DNA from 3 places in the Sedimentibacter sp. genome. Region 3 is predicted to be linked to each of the others. Evidence: riboswitches for the same ligand, from Rfam matches in the RefSeq annotation. Region 3 holds a riboswitch; each other region holds the start of a gene.
The links. A riboswitch is a leader RNA that binds a small molecule or an ion and turns the genes downstream of it on or off. The one in region 3 is predicted to bind cyclic di-GMP.
Positions count from the first base shown of each region.

Region 1 (8,006 bases), on a different contig from region 3:
CCTGCCCTTTCCAGAGTGCCTATGTCCGATGCATCTCCTGTAACTGTATAACCGCTGTAGTCGGGAGTGAGTTTCTTGAATGCAGAGGGGTCATCGTCAATTACCACCACATATTTTTTGTGCTTTGAAAGCATGAAAGCAATGTTGGATCCGAGTTTGCTGCATCCGGCAATGATGAATAGTTCCCTGTTTCCGATTTTATTTTCAACTATCATGTGTCCCTCCATCCGTTATTTCTAATATTCTTATACCACAAACCCATGTGTTTAAACAAATGCAAGGAAATATGGAGAGGCTAGATATATGTCACTTTAAAATTACATCTAATGTTAATTTTTTCCCTCAGTGGGTATAATAGCAAAAATCAGCATATTCTTTTAAGGGGTGATATTATGAAGTTTAAAGGAAAAATACTTGTAGTAGGCTGCGGAGTAGTAGCACGATGCACCATACCGCTGTTGCTGAAGCATATTGAGGTTGATCCTCAAAACATTACAATTATGGACATGTACGACTACAGACCGCATGTCAGCGAAGCGTTAAAAAAAGGGGTAAACTACATAGTAGACACCATAACGAAGGAAAACCTGAACGAAAGACTTACAGGGTTGATTTCCGGAGGAGATTTGCTTATGGATTTGTCAACCAACATTGATTCTTTAGATATGCTGGACTGGTGCCATAAAAACAACGTGCTTTACATAAATGCCGCAATAGAAACATGGGACTGCCTTCATATTGAAAATAAAAATTCTCCATCTGAGAGGACTTTGTATCACAGGCAGATGGAAATAAGAAAAATGGTCCAGGGGTGGAGGAATAAAGGTGCCACTGCTGTGCTGGACCATGGTGCTAATCCCGGTCTTGTTTCACATTTTACAAAGACAGGCATAATTGACATAGCAAACAAGATAATAATGGAAAACACGGATGAGAAAAGAGCTGCATGCATGAGGGAAGCCATGGATGCGGGAGATTTCGCTAAAATGGCCCAGCTCATGAACCTTAAGACAGTGCACATCAGCGAAAGAGATACGCAGATAACAAACCAGCCAAAGACAGTAAACGAATTTGTCAACACGTGGAGCATTGCCGGATTTTACGAAGAGGGAATTGCTCCTGCTGAAATGGGCTGGGGAACCCATGAAAGGCGTCTGCCTAAATATGCACACGTTCACGGTTATGGTCCCGGAAATCAAATATGCCTTGCCAGAATGGGCATAAGAACCTGGGTAAGGTCTCTTGTTCCAAGCGGGGAAATCATAGGCATGGTAATAAGGCATGGGGAAGCATTTACAATTTCAGACAGCCTTACTGTATGGGAAGGGCAAAAGCCTGTTTACAGACCAACTGTCCATTATGCATACTGTCCTTGCGACTGTGCCGTTAACTCACTTCATGAACTTGAAATGAGGCAGTTTAAGCTGCAGGAAAAGCAGCGAATCATGACGGATGAAATCATAAGCGGCAAAGACGAATTGGGTGTGCTGCTGATGGGACACGACTACAAATCATGGTGGGTTGGAAGCATTCTGGATATAGAAGAATCCAGACGTCTTGTTCCTCATCAGAATGCAACGACGCTGCAGGTTGCCTGTTCGTTGATAGGAGCAATTTTGTGGATGATTGAAAATCCCTGGGAAGGTTTAAAGGTTCCGGATGATTTGCCTCATGAGAAGATTCTTGAATTTGCAAAAATATATCTTGGAACATTCGTATCCACGGAAATAGACTGGACACCCCTTAAAAATCGCATGAATTTGTTCGAAGGATACAACGGCGGAAATATTGATGAAGAAGATACATGGCAGTTTGATGCATTCCTGGTGGAATGAAAAAACAGCCGATTTATGAATTCATAGAGTCAATGAATAGGGATCATTAGATTTAAGTGGATTTAATGCTCTTAGCGGTTTATAATAAGCTATAGTAAAGTGAAAGGACAAACTATGCGATACGAAAATATTCTAAGAGCAAAATTTATTGACAGGCCAAACAGGTTTATTGCCAATATCGAGATAGAAGGAAGAAACGAAGTTTGCCACGTAAAAAACACAGGGAGATGCAAGGAACTGCTGCTCCCAGGAGCTGAGCTGTTTGTTCAGGAGTTTGACAGCTTAAGCCGCAGAACGAAGTATGATCTGATTTCGGTTTTTAAGGGTGACAGGCTCATCAACATGGACAGCCAGGTTCCCAACAAAGTGTTTGCAGAATGGGCACGGGACAAAGGATTTTTTAAGGACATCCGTATTTTAAAACCGGAACAGAAGTACAAAAATTCCCGTTTTGATTTCTACATGGAAGATGGAATTAAAAAAATTTTTGTGGAAGTGAAGGGAGTTACACTGGAGGAAAACGGAGTGGCGATGTTTCCGGATGCTCCAACAGAAAGGGGACTGAAGCATTTAAATGAACTGGCTTCATGCATTGATGACGGGTATGAATCTTATGTGGTCTTCATAATACAGATGAAGGATGTTTTACATTTTACCCCCAACGCAAAAACTGACAGAATTTTTGCTGAAACTCTGTCAAAAGTTAGAGATAAGGGAGTAAAGATACTTGCTCTTGATTGTGAAGTAACACCCGATAGCATAACGGGGATAAATCTGGTGGATATAAATCTTTAAAAGCTGCAAAGCTACGGTTTGGTAATGAGGGTGGAGCAATCCGCCTTTTTAGTTTTGTTTGAATTAAAATTTTTTTGTTTTGCAAAAACAATTTTCTTGCAATAAAATAGCACTTATGTTAACATACTAACGGTTTAAATATATTAACATACATTTATTGGAGGAAACATGAACAAAGAGAATCAAATGGCAATCGCCAACCCGTCACCATTAGGCCTATTGGGATTTGGATTGACAACAGTGCTTCTCAATCTTCACAATGCAGATATTATTCCACTTTCGGTAGTTATAGTTGCAATGGGATTTGCATTGGGCGGAGCAGCTCAAATCATTGCAGGAATCATGGAATTTTTTAAAAACAACACTTTCGGAGCAACAGCATTTACAGCATACGGATTCTTCTGGTGGTCACTTATTTTCATTTGGATCAATCCTTTTGAAAACATAAAGCCTGCAGATGAGATAAGCATGGGATTTTACCTTCTGCTCTGGGGAATCTTCACGGCATTTATGTTTATAGGTACCTTAAAGCACAACCGTGCAACTCAAATAGTATTTTTATCGCTGGCTGTATTGTTCTTTATGCTGTCAATAGGAGATTTCACCGGAATGCACAGCATAAAAATAGCTGCAGGCTGGGTTGGAATTTTCTGCGGATCATCTGCAATATACACATCTTTGGCGCAGGTAATCAACAACGAATTCAAAAAACAAATTATGCCATTATAAAGAAAAAACTGCGCTGATGCGCAGTTTTTGTTTTTAAGCGATTATTTGTCATCTCCGGTAAACAACTGTGTCCAGTAAGTCTTTCCGTTAGAATCCGTACAGTAGCCCACACCTATATAAATGAAATCAGGCGAAAGTATATTTGCTCTGTGTCCAGGGGAATTCATCCATGCAGTAACAACCTCTTCAGGTGTTTTCTGTCCTGATGCGATATTCTCACCCCATGCTGACCATGTGACACCAAATTTTAAAAGCATGTCTCCTGCCATTCCGTAGGTTGGAGAATTATGCGAAAAATAATTGTTGTCAGCCATATCTTTGGATTTAACCCTGGCAACATCCGAAATCCTCTTGTTGAAGTTAAGGGCGGGAAGTCCGTTTCTCTCCCTTTCCACGTTAACAAGCTGGGCAACCCTTTCTTCATAGGAAGCAGAAGTCGCAGGAACTGTCGCAGGAGTCTGCGAAGGTTGGGCCGATGGGTCGGCTGACGGGTTTATGAAATTGAAGTAGTCGTAAATGTTGAAGTTTGAAAATGCATATGCAGGCGATGCCGACAATGCCAATACCAACGCTAAGATCAATGCCACTAATTTGTTTTTCATATTGTTCTCCTCACTTAATTAAGTTAGCAAACAATCGCTTATGAAACTAAATTTTCATAGTTTCATAAATAGTATTTCTTTCAAAAGTTTAAATATGTTAAGCAATGTATGGCTAATTTTTAAATAAAAAGGATAATGAGCTGAAAAATATAATATAAATTCATATAAATTGTATTTTTGGATAATATTGATTGACATTGTTCGCCAAGAAGATTATAATAATGACAAATTATATATTTGGCAAAGCAGGTGAAAACCTGTGACGCAAAGCTATAGGGCCTTTAAAATGGCAGCCAGTTGCACGTTGGCATTGCTTGATTTAACGGCAGTGCCTTTTTATTGCAGTACAATGGTTCAATAGCTGTTGAGGTTATCAGAGGTGAATAATGGACTACATGACAGTGAAGGATGCATCAAAATCTTGGGGAATATCGGTAAGACGAATTCAAACGCTGTGTGAAAGCGGAAGAATTGAGGGAGCATTAAAATTCGGAAGGGATTGGGCCCTGCCTAAGTTAGCTGAAAAGCCTGCAGATGCCAGAATAAAGTCCGGAAGCTACACGAATTGGAGAAAAAGAGGATAAAGATGAAAACATTACATAGGATTTTATTGGCGGCGGTTGCCGCAGTGGCGTTTATTGGCTCGAATCATGCATATGCTGCAGCAGGTTCGTTTTCAAGCCAGAACATAGCCGGTATAAGTACAAACTACATTAAAATAGACATGAACACTTCCAACATAAAGCCGGTGGTCCTCAATGCAGGCAATCAGATGAATTCTGCTGATTCTCTTGCAAACATGGCTAAAAGTGCAGGAGCCTTTGCAGCAATAAACGGAACTTACTTTGAGGCATACAACGGCACTCCTGTTCCTTGGGGAACAATAATTAAAAATGGAAAAATCCTGCATGTCAGCAACGGCAAAAGCGTTGCAGGCATTACAAGTGAAGGCAGACTTCTGGTGGATATCCTTTCATTTGAATTCGAAGGATACATAAACGGTAAGCTAAGGTCAATTCCATGGAGAATAAACCACCCCAGCTCGGAGGCGGAGGCTATCACCGTATTTACACCGGAATATGGAACGGAAGTACAGCTGCAGCCGGGAGCAAGGGCAGTGATTGTGAAAGGCGGCAAAGTAACCGAACTCTCATCATCTGACTTTATGGTTCCAAGCGACGGATTTGCAATTGTGTACAATTCTTCGGTTGCGTATCTTGCGGATGAGCGGTTCAAGACTGGGGATGAAGTTTCTTACAGTATAAAAATAAAGACCACATACACTAAATCAGAGGAATGGAATGATGTGGTGTGTGCTCTTGGTGCAGGACCAAGCCTGATTATCAACGGAACAATAACAGCAGATGGCCTTGCTGAAGGGTTTACCGAAGCAAAAATCAATACGAACAGAGCAGCAAGGTCTTTTATAGGAGCCAAGGCGGATGGAAGCATAATAATCGGTAACATGGGTTCTGCCACGGTACGGGAAGCTGCAGAGGTATGCAGACAGATGGGGCTTGTCAATGCCATGTGCCTTGACGGGGGTGGTTCAGTAGCACTGTATTATCCTCAGGCTAATGTTTCAATGTCCGGAAGGAAGATAAACAATGGTCTTGCATTTGTTGAGGAAAAGATTGCTGGGGTTACTGCACTTCCCACTTCTTCAAAGGTGCTGGTGGATGGCAGCCATGTAAGCATGACAGCTTATAACATTGGGAACAGCAACTATTTCAAGCTAAGGGACATAGCCATGGTCCTTGACGGAAGCAAAAAAGAATTCAATGTAGTGTGGGACAACAGCAAAAATGCCATCAGCATTTTGAAAAACCATAAGTACAAAGCTGTAGGAGGAGAACTGACAGTACAAAACTTTATTATGAAAAAGAACGCAGTTGAATCCAGTTCGGAAGTTTACCTAAACGAAAAAAAAGTTTCTATAACTGCCTACAATATTGACGGGAGCAACTACTTCAAACTAAGAGATATTGCTTTGTCCATGGACTTTGACGTGTCCTGGGACCAGGAAGAAAATGCAATACTGATCAAAACCAAATAAATGCAGCAATATAAGAAAGATTCTGTCAGATACGGCAGAATCTTTTTACATTAGGATAATTATTTAATTGATGCAAGGTTGAAACTTTCATTGTTGGGTAAAAATAAAATATCATTATAATGAAATTACTGCCATATTATTTAAAAAGAAGGATAGACTATTGGAGAACAGGTACCATGAAAATTCTTGTAAGTGGTACTGCCTCTTCAATAAATAGTTGAAATCAGGAAAGGAGGGATTTGCATGGAAGACTCAATGGAAGCTTACTGCACTGTTTGCGGAAAATTTACATATTTCACCTATGACGGTGAAGACTGGACATGCCAGACATGCGAGAGCATCAACACCAACGCCGTCAAGGGCGACACAAACATGATGTTCGATCCTTACAAGGACTGATTGAATTGAACTTAAAGATTTATATCTGCAATAACTCCTAAAGAGATGAATGTCAATAGAGTTTGACTATCAGGACCGGATTTTCCGGTTCTTTTTTTATTCATTTAAGTTTCAATGCTGCACAGTTGGGTATATATGAAATAACAATCATGAAAAGGAGTGACGATTATGAAAATGTTGGTCCCGGTTGACGGTTCTGCCGCTTCAATCAATGCGGTGAAAAAGGCAATTGAAATAGCAAAGAAATACGGAAACTTTTCAATAAAGATAGTCAATGTTGTGAATATAGATCATATTTCCGGCTATAAGAGAAACAAAAAACTATGGAGTCAGGTGGACGGTTCGATTATTTCCGAAAACGACGAGAAAACTAAACTCCTTGAAGAACATATTACTGCAAGTTCTCACAAAATCCTTAAATCTCTGATAGAGAAACTTGATTTTGCCGGCATAAAGACAGAGACTGAAGTAATAATTGGGGAACCATACGAAAAAATACTGGAAACTGCAAAAAATGAGAACTTTGATTTGATAGTGATGGGAAATAGAGGCTTTTCAAAAATTAAAAGATTTTTCGTTGGTTCAGTGACGCAAAGGGTTATTTCCGACGCACCATGCCCGGTTCTGGTAATCCATTCTGATATGGATATATAGATTGATGATAATACGATTTTCTTCACCCCCCTCATAAAAAGGAACACCGGGTATACCAGGTGTTTCTTTTTATATTTATCACTCTCTTTTGCTTTTTATTTCCGGCCTGCTTTTTTCATGGCGGCTTTCGTGAACTCCGATTATCTGACCGTTTATGATTCCTGCGTCAGCGTTGTCCTTTGGCTCCATTTTACGAAGTTCGGCATTGCTTTTTTCTCTGTCGCGCATTCTGTTTTTGTTGTTTTTCATTGAATCCTCCTGAAAATGAATTACTTATAGTATTTATTTCAGCAAGACTAATATGCATACAAACATGCATTGAATTTAGTCGGATTTAAGATTATAATAAATAGAGAATAGAAGAGGGGATTTCATGAGCAAAATAATAATAGAAGACATAGAAATAGAAGTAGTCAAAAAAAATATAAAAAACATAAATCTTTCGGTGCACCCACCATTCGGAGACGTGAGGATTTCAGCACCTGAAAGGATGAATGATGAATCGTTAAAAAGCTTTGTCAATTCCAGGATTGCCTGGATCAGGAAACAAAGGGGCAAGTATATGACCCGGGAAAGGTCATCAGAAAAAGGATTTGTTACTGGTGAATATCACAGTCTTTATGGAAATGACCTGATGCTTGAGGTTCACGAGACCAGCGGCAGGCAGTATGCTGAAGTAGGATGCGAAGGCAAAATAAATATGTTTGTAAGAAAAGGCAGCAGTGCAGAGAAGAGAGAGAAACTTTTATACGACATGTACCGGGAATTATTAAAAGATAAACTGCCTGAATGCATAAAAAGGTGGGAAACTGTCATAGGAGTGTCCGTCAACCAGTGGGGAGTTAAACTCATGAAAACCAGATGGGGCACTTGCAACATAAAATCAAAAAGAATATGGATAAATCTGGAGCTGGCAAAAAAAGGTCCCAGATGCCT
Region 1 is NZ_JBCFAS010000001.1:269,361-277,366, forward strand. Features, by position in the region: gene AAGU76_RS01240 (TrkA family potassium uptake protein) at 1-215, opposite strand, end outside; gene AAGU76_RS01245 (saccharopine dehydrogenase NADP-binding domain-containing protein) at 393-1,835, shown strand; gene sfsA (DNA/RNA nuclease SfsA) at 1,950-2,630, shown strand; gene AAGU76_RS01255 (acetate uptake transporter) at 2,799-3,359, shown strand; gene AAGU76_RS01260 (CAP domain-containing protein) at 3,401-3,961, opposite strand; cyclic di-GMP riboswitch class I at 4,191-4,266, shown strand; gene AAGU76_RS01265 (helix-turn-helix domain-containing protein) at 4,348-4,545, shown strand; gene AAGU76_RS01270 (phosphodiester glycosidase family protein) at 4,548-6,017, shown strand; gene AAGU76_RS01275 (hypothetical protein) at 6,261-6,416, shown strand; gene AAGU76_RS01280 (universal stress protein) at 6,585-7,070, shown strand; gene AAGU76_RS01285 (hypothetical protein) at 7,149-7,319, opposite strand; gene AAGU76_RS01290 (SprT family zinc-dependent metalloprotease) at 7,444-8,006, shown strand, end outside.
Region 1: it holds a riboswitch for cyclic di-GMP, as region 3 does, so the genes downstream of both, AAGU76_RS01265 (helix-turn-helix domain-containing protein) here and AAGU76_RS10385 (methyl-accepting chemotaxis protein) in region 3, are expected to answer to the same signal.

Region 2 (8,006 bases), 750 kb from region 3:
CATTATCATCATTCATTAACGCAAATGGTATCCTGATGATCGTGTTATCTACAATAAGCTTTGCGTCCTCATAGTCTCTGAATTGCTTAACCAGCAGAAATAAAAGAAGAATTGCCGCTGACTCAAATACCAAAAAAACAACACCGTCAGTATTATTTAATGATACTTCATTAAGAAAAGAAATCATAACCAAAAGCCAGATACAGATTACAGCTTCAAGCATAAGAATTCTTTTTCTTATTGTGCCCATGACAATTCTTCCTCCACCTTTATTCATATGAAACAAAGTATCATTTCTCACATAAAAAGTCATCACCATTAATTAATGATTTGCATTAAAAAACATCACCCATAAAGGGTGATGTTCAAAATACTGCAAACTAGACAGATTATCTGTCAGCATATTCATCTGCCAGCAGTTTAATAAGTTCTGCCTTGCTGTTTATGTTAAGCTTAGAATATATGTTCTTTATGTGGGTCTTTACAGTATTCTCACTTAAAAACAATTCTTCCGCAACCATTTTATAAGTTCTTCCTTTAAGCAGAAGCTCTACAATTTCGCTTTCCCTGTCTGTGAGATTTCCAATTACAGTGACATTTCTTTTCGCTGACAGACGCTGTTCCTGTGTCATATCCGAAATAATAGTAAGAAATGCATGATTTTTCAACAGCATCAAAAGCTGTTTGTGCAGCACCGGAAGGATTATAAGTATTATAAATATAATGACCAGAGCTGCTATTGATGTATTGCTTTTTACAGAACTTGTTTTAATCAGCAAATTTCCCAGAACCCCACCCAGCAAGACTCCTAGAACATTGGCTGAAAGACCTGCTCCCATGATTTTAGAAGGATTATCATGAAACTCAAGCATTTCGCCAAGTATGCTCCACCAAAACAGATCATACACTCCAAAAGCACCAAGAATCAAAGTGTCAACTGTCAGATAATTTATCAGTGTATTACCAAATGTCATAAATGCGATAAAAGCAAATCCTATCATTGCAATTCCAACAATAAGAATGTATGATCTGTTGATTGAGCCCGGTACATTCTTCATTATGTAAATGGCAGCTATATAAGGAATTGCCCAATACCAGCTTGTCAGCCATTCAAAATTGCTGAAAGCTGGGTTTATGACTCTGTACATCAAGCCTGAATTTACAGTTATTACCACTATGAATATACACAAAAGGCCAAGGGGTTTTTCCAGACTTGAATTTTCCTGACTTTTATAACCATCAGAAACACAAGCTGACTTGCTTTCTTCAACTTTAAGATTAGATATAAAAAACACTCCTATCCCAAGAATTGCTACAGAAATGAATATACCCGCATAAACCGATATTTTTATGGATGTCACATTGATGGCAATCATCAATAAATTGCTGTAAATCAATGAATCTGCGGCGGTTATCATTCGCATGTTTCTGGGAGTGTATTTTTTGAAATAATAACTCCAAGCTGAAACACAGCATCCCATAAGAAAAGAACTCACTGCAAGAAATACAGCCCAAAACGCTGACGGCGGAAATAACAGGACAAATGAACCTGCCATACAGAACAAAACAGTGACCACCATTGTCGTTTTAACGCCTTTCAATGAGCTTACAAACATTCCCGAACTTAGGAGCCCCAAAAAGTGAAATATTACGGAAGCAAACATCATGTTATGCGGATTAAAGTCATATTCAGCTGCCAAAGCATATAGAGACTGACCTTCAAAAGGGAATGCCAACAGCCAAGAAAAAAGCAATGCAAAAACAACAACAGACAAATTTCTGTCATCAATCGATGAAAATAAATACTTACTGATTTTACTAACCACCTGTTTGCCCCTTGCTTAAAATTCATGAAATAACAATACAAAGTATATAATCAATATTGCTACAATTATATTATATCTTTTTGCTGTTAACAATATATTTTAATTTATTGTAACGTTTTTTCCTGTTCATTATTTTAAATATCAAATAGCCCTTAAGATACGTCAACCTTAAATATTGTTAGCAATTTAACTTGTCTCATGGATATTTTTTTAAAATTACCTGATTTAAAATTTTTCATGTTTGCCTTTATATCAAGGAAAATCAGATATATATTTCCTATGTTTTTTATTTTATTTTATATTGTTGTGCAAATTATTTTGCTATTGAAATTTTGTCCAGTTTAGTATAATATTAATTTAACAAATATAGAAAGGATAAACTCATGACTGATTATAATGAAAGCCAAAAGGCCTACGACGCTGAACAGATTGGCTTTAACATCAGTGACGTTGCAAAAATAGTAGGTGTGGTTCCTGCAACCATACGGAACTGGGAAAAAGCCGGCCTCATAGTGTCAAAAAGGAAAGGCAACAATTACAGATTTTATGACTTCCATGACATAGAGCTTCTGAAAAAAATACGTGAGTATTCCAACACTAAAAACATGAGCATTGCAATGATCAAGCAGCTTATGTCCAAGGAACTGGCATCCCGTTCTTCTCAGCAGAAAAAATACTGCAAGGAGCTTTATCACAGCAAACTCAAAAATTACAGGGAAAATGAAGGGTACACGCTTGAAGAAGTCAGCCAGGCAGTTGGTATATCACCTTCATACTTAAGCCGCATCGAAAACGGAAGGACCGGTGTATCATTTGATATTCTGGATAAGCTTGCAACCTTTTACGGGGAAAGCACCATACGCTTTTTTGACATTACAAGCGAAGTTGAAAGGGAGCTTGTCAGAAAGGGAACCGGCATCAATATCCTTACAGGTCTTGAAGGCATCAGCATACAGTCCCTTATTGACAGCAATGAGACTACCTTTGACTCCATGCGCTTTACAATAAGTCCGGGTTGCGGTGACTTCAAATCTCACAGCCACCACAGCGGAGAAGAATTCATTTACGTCTTGTCAGGCAGACTTTTGGTCGTATTGGATGATTTGAACGAATTTGTTCTTAAGGAAGGAGATTCCATCCACTTTAAGTCCACCAGGTCCCATAAGTGGAGAAATCCGGGAAGCAGGGCTGCAGAAGTGCTTTGGGTTCATTCTTACATTTAATGGTGTTAATAAAAAAAGGTTCCGGCAAAAAGTGCCAGAACCCTTAAAGAGGAGGAGATTTATTCAATAGTTATTGTTTCCAGTTCCTGATCCCATTCTACTGTAAGTCCCAGCTGTTCAGCTATGAAACGCAGAGGAACCATTGTTCTGTTGTTCATTATTTCTGCCGGAACATCGATTGCGGCCTCTGATTCATTAACTGACACGGTTCCCTCGGCCAGGCTGAATACTATGACCTTGCCGTCCTTTGTTATTGTCACAGTCTGTTCTTCACTGTTGTAATCAACGTCTGCTCCCATGGCCTCGGAAATAGCCCTTACCGGTATCAGCGTCCTGCCTTCCTTTATTACCGGAGGAGTGTCAAACTTTGCATTTCCTTTTAGGAACAGAACATTTTCCACAGGAATAACTTCAATGCTTCCCAGGCTTGCTAAGCTTTCGGATACCTGTGCAAGCTCTTCAAGCTCTTCTGCAGTATACTTGTTTCTTACAATCTCCTGCATTTCTGCTATTTTAGACTTAAGCTGCAACTTGTATTCATTTTGCTCAATTTTAAGGTTCTGAAGCTGAAGCTTAAGTTCTGCTATTTTTGCTTCATCGCCTGCTGCTTCGGCTGCTTCAAGCTGTGCTTCAACTTCTTCAAGCTTGGCTCCAACTTCGTCCTTCAAAGATTCGATTTCATTTTTGTCGGCTTCTACAGCTGCCTTGGCTTCTTTCCAAGATCTGTCCTTTACATTTCCTTTTCCTGTTCCCTCTTCCGTGTCTTCACCATCTGTCTCTGCAGTATCTTCGTCAATGATGTCATCGGAATCTTCTGCTTCAACCTGGATGTCATCTGCAGCTGCTTCGTTTGTTTGTGTGTCACCATTTAGATCTTCCCCAAAAGCTACAGTTGGAAAAACTAGTGTTAACAGAAGTGCTAAAATTAATGATACTTTTTTTACGTCTTTCATTTTTAGATCTCCTTTTCTAATGTCCCAAAGGGTAATTTTTGGACGAAAAAAGCTCTGAATGGGTCGCCAAACAGAGCTAATACTCACGTATTTGCAAATTTGGTAACCCGGCTACCTTGGTCATGACCTTAAGGCCCGTGGCTTTGCGTCCCCGATTTTCACCGGGTTTGCCTTTATCAGTTCGCTAATTTATTCCATAAGTGGATTATATTCCATTAATAAAATTTTGTCAACCAAATTATTACGTTTTCATGGATTCCACAATTTAATTGCATTGAAACCAGATGTTTGATACAATTTCAGTATTAAAAGTTAAATCACGTATGGAGAATAATATGAAAATAGTAGTTTTGGATGGATATACACTGAACCCCGGAGATTTATCCTGGGATAGAATAATGGAACTAGGCGTCGTAACCGTTTATGACCGCACACCTGAAGAACTGACTGCAGAAAGGATCGGAGACGCTGAAATAGTTCTTACCAACAAATCTCCGGTTACAAGAGAGACCATGGAAAAATGCAGCAATCTGAAATTCATAAGCGTTCTTGCAACAGGTTACAACATCGTTGACACAGCTGCTGCAAAAGAAAGAGGCATTGTCGTTTCGAACATACCCACTTATGGGACTTCATCAGTGGGACAGTTCACCATAGCCTTGCTGCTTGAAATATGCCACCACATTGGTGAACATTCTATATCCGTAAAAAACGGAGACTGGACCAACAGCAAAGATTGGTGTTACTGGAACTATCCTCTCATGGAACTTGACGGAAAAACCATGGGAATAATAGGTTACGGAAAAATCGGACAAAAGACAGGTCAGATTGCACAGGCAATGGGTATGAAAATTCTTGCCAACGCATCACACCCAAATCCGGAACTCGAAAATGAAAACGTTAAGTATACAGACCTTGACACACTAATGGAAAATTCAGACGTCATAGTGCTTCACTGCCCGCTGACTACGAAGACACAGGGAATAATAAACAAGGACAACATTAATAAAATGAAAGACGGCGTAATAATAATCAACGATTCAAGGGGGCCACTGATTGTGGAGGAAGATTTAAGAGACGCTCTTAACAGCGGAAAGGTTGCAGCTGCTGCCTGTGACGTTGTTTCCACGGAGCCGATAAGAAGTGACAATCCCCTGCTTCAGGCAAGGAACATGATTATAACGCCACACATAGCTTGGGCACCGATTGAAGCAAGAAAAAGACTCATGGAATACACCTATGGAAACATTGAAAAATTCGTGGAAGGAAATCCTATAAACGTAGTTAATTAGAGAAAGCTCCTCGTGGAGGAGCTTTTTTGTTACTTGTATCCGTTTTTCTTGTCTATGGCTTCGTCTCTTATTTCTTCCCTCATACCCTTCACTGCCTGTTCTCTTCTCTGATTTTTGGCGATCAGGTCCTGTCTGTCCTTTGAGTTCTCGACATTTTTTATGAGATCTTTTGTTTCCCTGTAGTTGGCGATTGTATTATCAATGTTGTTTTGTATTCTGTCAACATTGTCTCTTCTGTCATCCGGTTTTGGATCGTTTTTCATGATTGTCTCCTTTCGTTTCCCTTTTTTATTATTTCTTGAGAGACGCTTATTATTCTAAGGAAAAATTTGCAATTGAATTTTTTTTTAAATTTAAAAGCTGCTTGGGAATTTCCAAAGCAGCTTTTAAATTTACATATAAGAAGATTTATTATTTTATGAAGCTCACCTGTTTGCTTATCTTCTGGTAGCCAAAATTAAGTTGGGTGTCAACTTATATCGAAAGAATAAAGGCCGCCGGAGCAGCCTTTTGAGTTGACATCTTATTACAGCGTGTCATATTCCATTGGAATGAAATTACCGCTGTCTCTTAATACTTTCAGCCTTGTAACCAGCACGTCCTTGTCCCTGTTCAGGGTACCTGCCTGGTTGACGTGGTTTGATACGTGGTTTGCCCTGAATATACAGTCTTCAAGCTCCATATTTTCCAGCATCAATATGTTTTCTTCAAGAACCTCCATGGGTGACAACATTTGAAAACTTCCTTTTCTTATATCCTCTGCCAGCTCGGATTCCTCTTCAACCACCAGCCGCAGCAGCGAGAAATAGTGGGGATTGATGGCTGAAATAACCTTCGCTGATTCCAGTGCATGCTCATGCATCATTTCCTTGCCGCCAAGTCCGGAAATTATCATGCAGGAAAGCTTGAAGCCTGCCCGAATAGCCTTTTGTCCTGCTTCAATCATCTGAGATTGGTTAACGCCTTTATCCATAAGTGATAGAACCCTGTCTGAGCCGCTTTCCACTCCCATGTACAAAAGCTCTATGCCTGCTTCTCTTACTGATTTAAGTTCCTCTTCGGACTTTCTCAATATATCCAGCGGTCCGGAATATGAACTGATCCTTTTTGCATTCGGGAATTCCTTCTTTATGTAATCAAGCATCTCAAGAATTTTTTCCGTCTTTAGGCAAAGCACGTTTCCGTCAGCGAGAAATATTCTTTCCGCATGACTGTAGTGTGGTTTAAGCCACTCTATATGCTCCTTGAGCTCCCTGTCTGACTTCATCCTGAACTGCTTACACTTGTACATGTAGCAAAACCTGCATCTGTTGTGTGAGCATCCTTCAGTTACCTGTATAATAAGGCTTCTTGCCTCGCTTGGAGGCCTGTACAACGGCATTGAATACATTATAGTCTCCTTCCAAAGTAAGTAATTATATTTATTATATACCAGAACCAGAGTTTTTCAATTAAATTTTCTGTAAATTCAGCAAGGAGCCAATAAAGAGGAAAACTTTCCTCCAATAAAAAATTGTTCCCGCAAAGGAACAATGATTATGACCGATCTATTCTTAATTATAGAATTTGATGTTTGTCAATTTTTGCCTTTGAAAGGAACAATTTTTTAACTTTTTAGCTATGACATGCTTTGGTTGCCGGGCGTAAATGTAGCACAGTCTGTTTCTCTGGCTGTCTTTGCATCGCGGCTCTGAACTTCTATTTTCTGTGCATTGCAGTGGTCTCCCTGTGCATAATAGTAACATGTGTTAACAACACATTTGATACCTGGATTGTGTTGATCCATTTTTTGAACTTTGCCTTCCATGTTGGTCTCCTTAAAATATATTGAAAAGCATCAACACTTTTCTAAACTATTATGCCCCCGCTGCAGTTTTTTATAAGCATTGTCTTTTTATAAATTAAGGTAATTTTACTTTGAAATTTCAAAAGTTTCAAATTCCATGAACAAAAGGTCTGCCTGCAGCCAGGAATTTCTAAGGGCAGGTTCTCTTCCCACTGCAATCTTCACGGCTTCAGCAACAGCAAGACTTGAGACAACCCACGGTGTGAAGGCAGGATTACCCCAGGACTTTTCAACACCCCTGTCGTTTTCCTTACCGTCCTTGAATAACCTGAGCACGCTGTAATCCCCGGGAAAGCTTACTCCCATCATTCCAAACCAGCCTGCTATGCCTGCGTACACCAGCGGCTTGTTGAGTCTGTGGCACGATGCTTCCAGGTCAATGCGCCTTTGGATGGAGTCAAGAGCGTCACATACAAGGTCGGCTCCCTGAAAAATGGTGTCTGCATTGTCTTCGTCAAACCAATCGTCCACCAAAACCAGTTCAACCTCTGAATTTACCTTCTGGAGCCTTGTCTTTGCTGCTTGCACCTTCTTGGTACCGATATTGTCTTCTGTTGAAAAAAGCTGCCTGTTAAGGTTACTTTCAACAAATGTATCGCCATCCACCAGTATGAGCTTTCCTACTCCCAGCCTGGCAAATTCCTCGGCCATGGTTCCTCCCAAACCTCCGCATCCTACAATGGCAACCGTTGTCTTTGAAAGCTTCTTCTGATCTTCTTCTGATATTGTCTTGTAGTTTCTTTCATACCTGGGAGGGAGCCTTGCGCTCATCAACCTCCTCCTACCGGCGGAAACAATGACAGTGTGTCTCCGTTGTTCAGCTTCTGGTCAAAAGCGGCGTCCCGGCCGTTCACCAGGCAAATTTT
Region 2 is NZ_JBCFAS010000002.1:101,801-109,806, forward strand. Features, by position in the region: gene AAGU76_RS07105 (hypothetical protein) at 1-250, opposite strand, end outside; gene AAGU76_RS07110 (helix-turn-helix transcriptional regulator) at 390-1,826, opposite strand; gene AAGU76_RS07115 (cupin domain-containing protein) at 2,210-3,049, shown strand; gene AAGU76_RS07120 (copper amine oxidase N-terminal domain-containing protein) at 3,109-4,002, opposite strand; cyclic di-GMP riboswitch class I at 4,101-4,184, opposite strand; gene AAGU76_RS07125 (D-2-hydroxyacid dehydrogenase) at 4,338-5,294, shown strand; gene tlp (small acid-soluble spore protein Tlp) at 5,324-5,557, opposite strand; gene AAGU76_RS07135 (radical SAM protein) at 5,821-6,684, opposite strand; gene AAGU76_RS07140 (DUF1540 domain-containing protein) at 6,913-7,101, opposite strand; gene AAGU76_RS07145 (HesA/MoeB/ThiF family protein) at 7,207-7,911, opposite strand; gene AAGU76_RS07150 (MoaD/ThiS family protein) at 7,911-8,006, opposite strand, start outside.
Region 2: it holds a riboswitch for cyclic di-GMP, as region 3 does, so the genes downstream of both, AAGU76_RS07120 (copper amine oxidase N-terminal domain-containing protein) here and AAGU76_RS10385 (methyl-accepting chemotaxis protein) in region 3, are expected to answer to the same signal.

Region 3 (8,006 bases):
GACTTGCATATATGCCGCCATGTTCCATGAGCTCCCTGTGCCTTCCCCGTTCCTGTATTCCCTTGTCCGTTAGGACGATGATCTCATCGGCATTCTTGATGGTTGAAAGCCTGTGAGCCACCACAACGGTTGTTCTTCCTCTTGACAGTTCCTCCAGTGAATTTTGGATGAGTATTTCCGTGGCGTTGTCCAGGGCTGAAGTTGCCTCGTCAAGTATAAGTATTGGCGGATTTTTCAAAAATACACGGGCTATGGAAATTCTTTGCTTCTGTCCTCCTGACAGCTTGACGCCTCTTTCGCCTACGTAAGTGTCGTATCCGTCTGGTAAACCTGTGATGAAATCGTGTATGTTTGCCATTTTGGCAGCCTGATGGACTTCCTCCTCAGTTGCGTCAAGATTGCCGCAAAGAATGTTGTCATAGATGGTGCCGGTGAACAGGAATACGTCCTGCTGCACGATGCCTATATTTTTGCGTAGGGATCTGCGCGTGAAGTCCTTGATGTTTATGTTGTCTATCAGGATGCTTCCTTCTTCTGTTTCATAGAAGCGGGGCACAAGATGGCATAAGGTTGTCTTTCCGCCTCCGGAAGGTCCCACGAAGGCAACAGTCTTGCCTGCTTCGATGTCGAAGGTTATATCCTTTAGAATTTCCTTGTTCTGGTCGTATGAGAATGTTACATCCGAAAATTGTATGTTTCCTCTTACAGTATCAATGTCCCTGGCACCGGGTTCGTCCTTTTCAATTTCTGTATCCATTATTTCAGTGAATCTCTTGAAGCCTGATATTCCGGACTGATACTGCTCAACGAAGTTAATGAGCTTTCTTATGGGGTTTAAAAAATTGCTGATGTACAATATGAATGCCGCAAAATCACCGAAGTTTATCCAGCCCTTGAAGAAGAACACTCCTCCTGCGCTTAAAACAAGAATGTTCAAAAAGTCGATGATGAACGACGAACCCACATGGAATTCTGCCATTACCTTGTAGGCCTTCTTCCTGGCGTTCTGGAACTTGGAATTGTTGTTTTCGAATTTTTCGATTTCATTTTCCTTGTTGCTGAATGCTTTGGAAACCCTGATGCCGGAAATGCTGTTTTCTATGGTTGCATTTACTTCGCCTATGGTTTCCCTGGTCTCCATAAATGTGTCCTGCATTCTGATTCTCAGCTTCATGGCGATGAATATCAAAAACGGCACAACCGAAAATACTATGAGGGACAGAGGAAGGTTTATCATTGCCAGCATTGCAAAGGAACCCACCAGCATAATTGCAGAAATGAACAAGTCTTCAGGCCCGTGGTGAGCAAGTTCCGATACTTCCATAAGGTCGTTGATTATCCTTGAAGTGAGTGTTCCTGTTTTGTTTTCGTCGAAAAATACGAAGGGAAGGTCCTGCATGTGCTCGAATATGTCTTTCCTCATGTCAGCCTGCATGATGACTCCCATTATGTGGCCGTAGTATGTTATGTAGTAGTTAAGTCCAACCTTCAGCAGGTATATGAAGCCAAGCACCACCAGCCAAGTTATCATGAGCTGAAACTGCTGATTGGGAACATAAATGTTAATTATGTTTCTTGTTATCATGGGGTAGAACAAGTCGCATACAGCCACAACAAATGCGCATACCATGTCCGTTATGAAAATTCCCCTGACAGGTTTGTAGTATGAGATAAATCTTTTGATCATTAGTATTCTCCTTTATTGCCTGTTCAACCCGTTTTGCAGCGCTGCAATGGCAAGATATAAAATTGCAGCTGCGACGTTAAGTATTAAAATGAGGAGCAGGCTGATTTCTTTCAAGTAGCTCACAGCCGCCAGTACAATCAAAGCTGCCAGCATAGCTGTGGTTACCGCTTTTGAAGGTTCTGCCTTGAAAAATTTTTTGCTCAGTCCACTTAAAGCGGACGAGTGCATAAATAAGCTGAAAAACACAGCCGGCACAGCATATTCAGGGCTTCTCGCCAGTATTGAAGACCCTTGAGTGAACACAAAAATTCCGGCAGCAAGAAGTGCGTAGTTCCACCAGCTTTTTTGCTGCATTTCTTTTAATTTTTTTCTGTTACTGTTCATAATTCCACCCCCTAATGACTGACAATTTATATAATATCATGCAATGGATTTTTTTACAACGTTAACATGGATGATTTCTATGGTTTCAGGATGAAATTTCCATAGAAAATGAAGTCAAATTGCAAATTAAATCAATAAAAACGTAATTTATTTTGAAAAAGTTTCGATATATATTATGAAATATTCTGACGATGATAGCAGCTTTATACTTAATGTACCAGATATTAATATCCATTGTTCGGGAAAGAAATTAATTGAATGACAGCCTTGTGAAGATAACGATTTCAGTATCGATGTGGACATAGGACAGGTTGATTCGGCACGAAAACTGAATCAACTACAATGTTATTGCAATATTCCCTGCAGGGTTAGAATTTAAAGGCTGAAATATCATAATTATTTTACAGGGGGAAAGAATGAAGCTAAAAATGAAGAAGGTCAATTTAAAACAACTAGAAATCAAGAAGCTTGAAATCAAGAAACCTAAAATCAAGAAGATTAAGTTCAAGGATTTCAAGTTCACAAAGGAAATGACCATAAGGAAAAGACTGCTGTACGGATTTGCAGCTATAACGGTGCTGCTTACATTGATAGGTTTGTTTTCCATATTTGCACTGAACAAAATCAATAACAGCATTTCTGTTCTTAAGGACAACTGCATACCAAGCATCAATTATGCCCATTCTATAAACACAGCACAGTCGGATTACAGAATCAACCAGGTAAATCATGCCATTTCTCAGGACCCTGCTGAAAAGGATTCGCTGGAAGAAAATATGAACCAGCTTGATAAGAATGTAAGAGAATACATATCATCATACAAGGAACTGGCAACAGATGAAGAGAATCTCAAGCTTATCAATGAGATAGAAACCAGATGGAACAGCTATACCGTAGCCAGTGAAAAAATGATATCCATGAGCAGAACCGGTAGAAGCGAAGAGGCAGTAAACATGTCAAACGATGAACTTAAGCTTTTCAGCGACAACCTTTCCAAGGCATTAGGCAAGCTTGTTGAATACAACCAGAATATTGCGCAGCAGGAAAGCAAGGCTTCAGACAACACTTATTCTTCGGCAGTAGTCATCATGCTTGTTGCCATGGCAGCTGCAATTGCCGCAAGCATTCTGCTGAGTCTTGCCATAACCAGGAGCATAGTCGGGCCCGTAAATCAGATGGTTGAAATTGCAGATGAGCTTGCTGCAGGAAATGTAAATGTGGAAGTCAGCACAGACAAGAAAGATGAATTGGGAAGACTGATGGCTGCCTTTGCAAGAATGATCGAAAACATACGGACGCAGGCAATGGTTGCAAAAAAAATGGCAGAAGGAAGACTGGACGTTGAAATCGAAGCAAGGTCTGAAGGGGACATGCTTGGAAAGGCCATGGCGGAAATGATTGACAAGAACAACGAAGTGCTTTCAAGCATAAGCGTTGCTGCCGAACAGGTGGCTTCAGGAGCCATACAGATTTCAGAAGGAAGCATCGCCCTGTCTCAGGGAGCTACAGAACAGGCAAGCTCCATAGAGGAACTGACAGCTTCCCTTGAGGAAATATCTTCACAAACGGAGTTAAATGCCCAAAATGCAGATAAGGCTAACAAGATTGCTGCAGAGGCAAAAAACGGAGCAATCAGAGGAAATGATCTCATGAATGAAATGCTGAAGGCCATGGACGAAATAAGCAGTTCTTCTGCTGAAATTTCCAAAATTATCAAGGTTATCGATGACATAGCGTCCCAGACAAACATACTTGCACTCAACGCCGCTGTTGAGGCAGCAAGGGCCGGACAGCACGGCAAAGGCTTTGCAGTTGTTGCAGATGAGGTGCGCAACCTGGCAGCCCGTTCAGCAAACGCAGCCAAGGAAACCACTGACATGATCGAGAGTTCAATAAGGAAGTCTGAAGACGGAACCAAGATTGCTAAAAACACTGCAGCCGCCCTTAATAAAATAGTCGATGAGGTTGAAAAGGCAGCAAATCTTATAAGCGATATAGCCATCGCATCAAATGAGCAGGCAGCAGGACTTGAGCAGATTAATGTTGGTGTGATGCAGGTGTCGCAGGTTGTGCAGGCAAACTCGGCCACCTCTGAAGAAAGTGCGGCAGCCAGCCAGGAACTGACGGAACAGGCACAGATGCTCAAGGAGATGGTAGGAAGGTTCAAACTGAAAGTAACAACCACTAAAGCATAGGTACCAGCAGTTATAATCAAAGGCATTTCCGTATTTCGGAAATGCTTTATTTATTTTTAAATTAATGTTATACCTGACTTTTTATTATTACAAAAATGCAATAATATTCTTGACAATTGTTAATGGCAATTATATTATATATATAAATATTTTAATTATAATAAAAACAACGATAATAGCAAATCCGCCGAAAGGCGGAGACGCAAAGCCATGAGTCTAAAGCATATGCCATGATTGTCAGGTTGCCATTGATATAAAGCTGAGAAGCGTTTTTTGGCAGGCAATTTACATTGCCTGCTTTTTATATAGTTTTGATTTAAGATGCAACAAGCAAGGGGGGCCGGCTGTTCAGCTTAAATTGAACAAAAATAAGGAGGAGAATTAAAATGAAACTAACAATCAAAAAAAGACTTTTATTAGGTTTCGGTGTTCTAACTTTAATCCTTGCCGGTATAGGAATATTTTCAATATTTTCCCTTGGCAAAATCAATAACAGCACCGTGATTATGGCAGAAAACAGCCTTCCGAGCGTTGATTACGCACATTCCATCAATACGTCGACTTCCGACTATAGAATTCAGGAGCTGCAGCATGTATTGTCAACTACGGCTGAAGAGATGAATGAACATGAAAAGAATATGGATAAGCTGAACAACGACATACAAAGATTCATTGAGCTTTACCACACGGTTATAAGCAATGAAACAGACAGTGCAATAATCGAGAAGGTTGAGAATGAATGGAACAGATATTTGAAAGTAAACGAGAAAATCATATCACTCAGCAGACAGATGAAGACAGAAGAAGCAATGGCGTTGTCAGAAAGTGAAGGACAGGCGGCTTTTGACGATGCTTCAAATTTATTGCTTGAACTTGTGAAGTTTAATCAGGACAGCGCAGAGGCAGAAAAGCAGAATGCTGACAAGGTATATGACGGAACAACCCTGATACTGATTATCATTATAGTTGCATCATTGGTTCTGAGTGTCATCACAAGTCTCAAAATTACCATGAGCATTGTAAGACCTGTCACAAAGCTTGTTGAAGTGTCTGATGAGCTGGCTCTTGGAAACGTAAATTTGGAAATAGAATCAAACAACCATGATGAAATAGGCATGCTTATGGAATCTTTCAAGAGAATGATAGAGAATACACGAAATCAGGCAAAAGCAGCTGAAATAATGGCGTCAGGGGACATGACGGTACAAGTCGAAGCTAGGTCTGAAAACGATCTGCTGGGCAAAGCCATGAAAGACATGATAGATCAGAACAATGAAGTTCTGATGAATCTGAAAAATGCCTCCGAACAGGTTGCTGCCGGTGCGAACCAAATATCAGCAGCCAGCATCGCTCTTTCTCAGGGAGCCACGGAACAGGCAAGCAGCATCGAAGAGCTTACTGCTTCTTTGGAGGAAATATCTGCACAGACGAGCCTAAATGCTCAAAATGCAAGCCAGGCAAACGAGCTGGCAGTCAATGCAAAGGACGGAGCAGAACAGGGCAACAGACAAATGAAGGAAATGCTCAGAGCGATGGAGGACATAAACCAGTCTTCTGGTGACATTTCAAAAATCATCAAGGTTATCGACGACATTGCGTTCCAGACAAACATACTTGCACTGAATGCTGCCGTTGAGGCTGCACGGGCCGGACAGCACGGCAAAGGCTTTGCTGTTGTTGCTGAGGAAGTAAGAAATCTGGCTGCCCGTTCTGCACAAGCAGCCAATGAAACTACGGCACTCATAGAAAACTCAATGAAGAAATCCGAAGACGGCACAAAGATTGCAAAAGACACTGCAAATTCGCTGGACTTAATTGTTAGGGAAGTTGAAAAAATGGCAAATCTTGTAGGAGAGATAGCCAATGCATCCCATGAGCAGGCAGCAGGACTTGAGCAGATTAATGTTGGTGTGATGCAGGTGTCGCAGGTTGTGCAGGCAAACTCAGCCACTTCGGAAGAAAGCGCGGCAGCCAGCCAGGAGCTGTCGGGACAGGCGCAAATGCTGAAGGAAATGGTAGGAAGGTTCAAGCTTAAGGAAAAATCTGCAAAAATATTTTAATGAATAATTTTTGAAATTTCTGAAATAAATATGATATGTCTTAGTTTTCATATAAAGAATGTACGGCTCAATTCAAAAACCGTACATTCTTTTTTTGTCGGCTGCGGACAGAGCTGTTAAATTGTAGCAATCTATTGACATTTCAATGAAAGTGTGTTAAACATAAATGTATTTATTTTTAATTGAATAAAGATTCGTTTTCCTGATTTTTGACAGATACTCACGATTTGATTTTAAGGATTGAAAACAAAGGACTTTATTCGATTTTCAGTAAAAGATATTTGAAAAAAATTTTATTAACTGAAAGGAAACAGAAGATGAAAAAGATCATTTCTATTATATTGGCAGCAGCCATGCTTTTCGTCATGACATCATGCTCCAATCAACAAAACAATTCAAACCAGCAGGCGGAAAAACCTGTCAAAACAAGTCTTACCATGGGCTACACCACTGAACCGGAAGGCCTTGACCCTCAAAGAACCGCTGCAGCTTCCACATTTTCGGTAACAAACAACATATATGATACATTGGTAGGAGTAACTTCGGATTGGCAAATAATCCCGAGACTCGCAAAGGAATGGACAATTTCCGAAGATGGAATGGAAATTTCATTTGTTTTGAGAGATGATGTATACTTCCACAACGGCAGGCAGATGACTGCAAAGGATGTTGAGTTTTCATTCAACCGGCTTAAGGATGCTGAGAGCCCTAAAGCAAAAGACTATGCAAACATAGTGAAAATAGAAGCAATAGACAATCTTAACATAAAATTTACAACTGAAACTTTGGATGTTGAACTTTTGAAGAGATTTGCATATCCATGGACGGCAGTTGTTCCCGAAGAAGCAGCCGACAGCCTTAAGACCGCTCCCGTAGGAACAGGTGCATTCAAACTGAAGGAATGGACGCCGCAGCAAAATCTGATTCTTGAGAGAAACGAAAAGTATTACGGAGAAGCTCCGTCCCTGGAAACGGTTAAATTTGTTCTGATACCTGATGCTACAACCATGATGGCAAGTTTTCAGGTAGGTGATCTGGACATAATTCCGCTGACAGGCGACCAGGTTACATTGATTGAAGGAAATGCAGAGTACCAGATTATTTCACAGCCAATGAACGCAGTGCAGATAATGTCATTGAACACCGACAACGAAATACTGTCCAACCAGAAGGTAAGGCAGGCAATGGCAATGGCAATCAACAAGGACGAGGTAATAGAAGCGTCAATGTTCGGATACGGAGACAAGATAGGCTCACATCTTCCGCCCACATCGCCTGATTACTATGATACAAATGACCTGACCCCGTACAATCCTGAAAAGGCAAAGGAACTTCTGAAGGAAGCAGGATATGAGAACGGATTTGACATTACACTGACTCTACCAAAAAACTATCAGCTGCATGTTGACGCAGGCCAGGTGATTGCAGACCAGCTTTCTAAAATAGGAATCAATGTTAAAATCGAGCTGGTTGAATGGGGAACGTGGCTCAGCGACGTTTACGGAGCAAAGAAATTTGATATGACTGTTGTGGGTCACACAGGCAGACTTGATTCATATGCGTTTTTGGCCAGATATAAATCTGACAGCAACGATTATATAAGCCTCAAGACAGGCGAAGTAGACCAGCTTCTTGCAGATGCCATGAAGGAGCTTGACGAAAACAAGAGAAAAGAAATAT
Region 3 is NZ_JBCFAS010000002.1:848,598-856,603, reverse strand. Features, by position in the region: gene AAGU76_RS10400 (ABC transporter ATP-binding protein) at 1-1,687, opposite strand, end outside; gene AAGU76_RS10395 (hypothetical protein) at 1,700-2,071, opposite strand; gene AAGU76_RS10390 (methyl-accepting chemotaxis protein) at 2,488-4,266, shown strand; cyclic di-GMP riboswitch class I at 4,434-4,516, shown strand; gene AAGU76_RS10385 (methyl-accepting chemotaxis protein) at 4,653-6,326, shown strand; gene AAGU76_RS10380 (ABC transporter substrate-binding protein) at 6,644-8,006, shown strand, end outside.